DNA from 2 places in the Aliiglaciecola sp. genome. Region 2 is predicted to be linked to the other one. Evidence: riboswitches for the same ligand, from Rfam matches in the RefSeq annotation. Region 2 holds a riboswitch; the other holds the start of a gene.
The links. Region 2 has a riboswitch for thiamine pyrophosphate ahead of ABJV04_RS13910 (TonB-dependent receptor). Riboswitches for the same ligand answer to the same signal wherever they lie in the genome.
Positions count from the first base shown of each region.

Region 1 (2,208 bases), on a different contig from region 2:
TACCCCAGATTTCGTATTACAGGATGACCACTATGGTATGGACAGTGGCCACGTACCTGGTGACGGTATGGGGCTTTGTTTACAAGAGATTTTAGGGGTCAAACGTGGTAATTATATGATGCTGACGTGTGAAGCCATGGATGCACAAACCTGTTTAGAACTGGGCGCGGTTAACGAAGTGGTTGAGCGTGAAAACATTGTAGACCGAGCTTGGGAAATAGCCCGCAACATCATGACCAAAAGCCGCTCATGCCGCCGCTTAACCCATTACATTTGTGTTCGCCCTTGGAAAGCCGTGGTTGAGCGTGATTTCAGAATCCACGTTTTATCTGAAATGTATTCATTCAACATGTCCAAATCAGAGCATGACTTTGAATACATAAAATATGATGAAGAATAAAGTTTACTACAAAAGCTTAGCCCTCCATTTGTTGGAGGCTTTGAAATAAAAATCGAAAGAAGTCCTCCTTTGAGGGAGGGCTTTTTTAGGTTTTAAACTCATTTTTTAAGCAAAAATATCCCACTGTATTTTGTCCACAACGTCATCAAAACCCACACAACCTGCAAACAAAAAAAGCAGCTCCACAATGCAGTACTGAGTTCACCTTTGTTTTTTCAAAGATGAATTTATTACTCAATAATCTGCTTGTTAAATTAAATTAGTGTGTTTATATTAGTGCCTCTTGTCGGAGTGCTAGCACGATTTAGTTTACTAAGTAGTGTGAGCTGAGACCGTTAATTCGGGATCCGTTGAACCTGATCGGGCTAATACCCGCGAAGGAAACAAGCGTAATGCTGTAACCATTAAAGTGCTTTTATTGCGGCTTAGTTTTACAGCTTATTTTGCCAATTGGGGTGATCTTCTGCGTTGTTAAATGCAACCTGCCCTTTTCGATAATTGGCGCTTTTCAACACCAAACCTCTCCAGACAAGCAACTTCATTTTTTAACAATATGAGAGATTGCTAATGTCAAATCGTCGTCAAACTCGCGCTAATGCGAAACAATTTATTGATAACTTTAAACCCTTTTCTTATCCCAACTCGAACAAAATCTATGTGCAAGGTGAACTTCACGATATTCGTGTTGGTATGCGCGCAATATCCCAAACAGAGACTATTTTAGGTGGCAGCAAAGACGCACCTATTACCGAACAAAATCCAGATATTCCGGTATACGACTGCACAGGTCCCTATTCCGATCCCACTGCTCAAATCAATATACATCAAGGTTTACGCAAACTTCGTCGTAATTGGATTATGCAACGGGGAGACGTTGAACAGTTAGAGCAAGTTAGTTCTGAGTTTAGCCAAGCACGCAGCAGCGACGATGATTTAGAGCACTTACGATTTAACCGCTCGATAAAACCGCTAAAAGCCAAAGCGGGTAAAGCTGTCACCCAAATGCATTATGCAAAAGCGGGGATCATTACACCGGAAATGGAATATATTGCGATCCGCGAAAATATGGCCAGAGAGGAACTAAGGGATCCGGTTTTACGCCAAAAAGCCCAAGGTAATGCCTTCGGTGCGCTCGTTGGACAACCTATCAGCGCAGAATTTGTGCGCCAAGAAGTGGCACGCGGTCGTGCGATTATTCCCGCCAATATTAACCACCCCGAATCCGAGCCGATGATTATTGGCCGTAATTTTTTAGTCAAAGTAAACGCGAATATTGGCAACTCTGCGGTTACCTCTTCCATCGAAGAAGAAGTAGAAAAATTAGTTTGGTCAACCCGCTGGGGGGCCGACACGGTAATGGACTTATCCACGGGACGCTATATTCACGAAACCCGCGAATGGATTATCCGCAATTCGCCTGTCCCAATTGGTACGGTTCCCATTTACCAAGCCCTGGAAAAAGTAAATGGTGTTGCCGAAGATCTCACTTGGGAGGTATTCCGTGACACCTTGATAGAACAAGCTGAGCAAGGAGTAGACTACTTTACGATCCACGCTGGGGTATTGCTACGTTACGTACCTATGACCGCAAAGCGCTTGACGGGGATAGTATCTCGCGGCGGCTCAATAATGGCCAAATGGTGTTTATTTCATCACAAGGAAAGTTTTTTATATGAGCATTTTCAAGAAATCTGCGAACTATGTGCCGCCTATGACGTATCCCTATCTTTAGGGGATGGAATGCGTCCCGGTTGTATTGCCGATGCAAATGATGAAGCCCAGTTTGCCGAGCTAGAAACCCTTGGGGA
Region 1 is NZ_JBDWYG010000017.1:127,418-129,625, reverse strand. It holds gene ABJV04_RS03510 (enoyl-CoA hydratase/isomerase family protein) at 1-400, shown strand, start outside; TPP riboswitch at 678-800, shown strand; gene thiC (phosphomethylpyrimidine synthase ThiC) at 968-2,208, shown strand, end outside.
Region 1: it holds a riboswitch for thiamine pyrophosphate, as region 2 does, so the genes downstream of both, thiC (phosphomethylpyrimidine synthase ThiC) here and ABJV04_RS13910 (TonB-dependent receptor) in region 2, are expected to answer to the same signal.

Region 2 (2,208 bases):
ATAAAGGACAATTTAAGGTTGTGCTCGCGCCGTGTTACTACCGCCGCTGTGTTTGTTTCGGTACCTGTGGCTGGCAATGTTAAAATGCAGCCTAGGGCAGTGGCCTGTTTAACTTTTTTCCCCTTGGCTAGAATGTCCCAAGGATCTCCATCGAAATGCGTGGCTGCAGCAACAAATTTAGCCCCATCAATGACTGAACCGCCACCAACAGCAAGAATAAAATCAACATCTTCAGCTTTAACCATAGATGCAGCTTTCATCAAAGTTTCATATTCAGGGTTGGGTTCTATGCCTGAAAACTCACACCAATGATGGCCCTCAAGCTGTTCAATAACCTGTTGGTAGATACCATTATGTTTGATGCTCCCTCCACCGTATATCAACATGATTTTGGCATCGGGTAATAAAGAAGATAACTTACTAATACTGTCTTTTCCAAAAACAACTTTAGTAGGATTGTGGTAGATAAAGTTTTGCATTTTCAAATCCAAAATAAGGTTAAGAAGCTGAAAAGTTTCGATTAACTATATTGAACCACTAAGTGAGAAATTCAAGTTGAATGTATGAATTAACTGTCATTCATATATTCAATAATTTCCCTTACTTTCAGCGTATTTTTACAAGTTTAGAGTATTCAACTGGTTAACCCAAGTTTCTGAAAATGGCAGACGAAATGCTGGGCTTCTTAGTTAAAGTTACACAGGGATAGTTGAATTCTAAAAAACACTCATTTATTCATGGAGATTCGATTGCGCCCTTGCTATCATCTGATTGTTCAAGTTAAACAATAACTTGTTACACCAGGGGGTGCTCTTTGCTGAGATCCAATTTGTTGGAAACCCTTATACCTGATCCGGATAATACCGGCGTAGGAATGGTCATCAAGAACTTCTCAAAGCTTTCCATTTACTGCCGAAATACCGGATCTTTTCATTAATTAGAAGAGATCCAAATGAAATTGAAATTTCCTTTACTTTACACTACTTTTTTATGCGCTATACCCTCATTAGCCTTGTCTGCTGAAAATCTAGAAGTAATTACCGTTACGTCTGATTTTAGAGAAAATGATATCCAAAATGTAACCGCTAGTGTGAGTGTCATATCTGAAGATATCATTGAAAAACGGAATGCATTCCATCTTGAAGATATTTTAGGGATGGGCGCGAATATAAATTTTAGTAGTGGGGCTTCTAGAGGACGCTTTATTCAAATCCGTGGTATTGGCGAGCGTAGTCAGTATTCTGAACCGAATAATCCTTCAGTGGGGTTACTGGTAGATGATTTCGATTTTTCTGGTTTTGCAGGTTTAGGCACTTTGTTTGATGTTGAACAAGTCGAAATCTTGCGTGGACCACAAGCCACTGAGTTTGGCGCGGCAGGTATGGCTGGAACCATTAAAATCAAAACCGCTGAAGCTGATGATCAGCAACAAACCAAATTTCTTGCTACCGTTGCTCAGCAAGGTACTTGGAATATTGGTGCAGCTTACGGAAATCAAATTAACGATAAACTGTTTTATCGTGTTGCTATCAATCAGTTTAAAAGTGACGGCTTTATCTATAATCAATTTCTTGATAGGGATGACACCGATAATCTTGATGAATTAACTGCTCGATTAAAGTTGAAATATTTAGCGACTGAAAACACAACAATAGATTTTAATTATCAGTATTTTGATATTGATAACGGCTACGATGCTTTTTCACTTGATAATGACGGGATCACCCGTTCAGATGAACCCGGTGTTGATACCCAAGAAACTCATGCATTTGGTATTAAAGCGAATATTGAGTTTGCCCAATCCACCCTAATTGGCTCGTTAAATCACACCACATCTGACTCTGTGTATGGCTATGACGAAGATTGGACTTATGTGGGCTTTCATCCGTGGGAATACAGTTCAACGGATTACTACTTTCGCGAAAGAGACTTAACCAGCATAGATTTACGAGTTGTATCAAATGATAATGGCTTGATTTTTGATGACACAACACAGTGGTTAGTTGGCTTCTTCGGCCGAGATATTGACGAAAACACCCGCAGAAATTACACCTATGCCGAACAAGATTTTAGCAGCCAATACGAACCCATCAATCTAGGCATCTACGGGCAAACTGATACTCAGTTGAACGAGAATCTAAGTTTGAGCTTAGGCCTTAGAGCAGACCGTTTTAAAATGGATTATGTCAATAATGAGGGGTATGTGGA
Region 2 is NZ_JBDWYG010000041.1:148,043-150,250, forward strand. It holds gene ABJV04_RS13905 (iron-containing alcohol dehydrogenase) at 1-479, opposite strand, end outside; TPP riboswitch at 794-892, shown strand; gene ABJV04_RS13910 (TonB-dependent receptor) at 953-2,208, shown strand, end outside.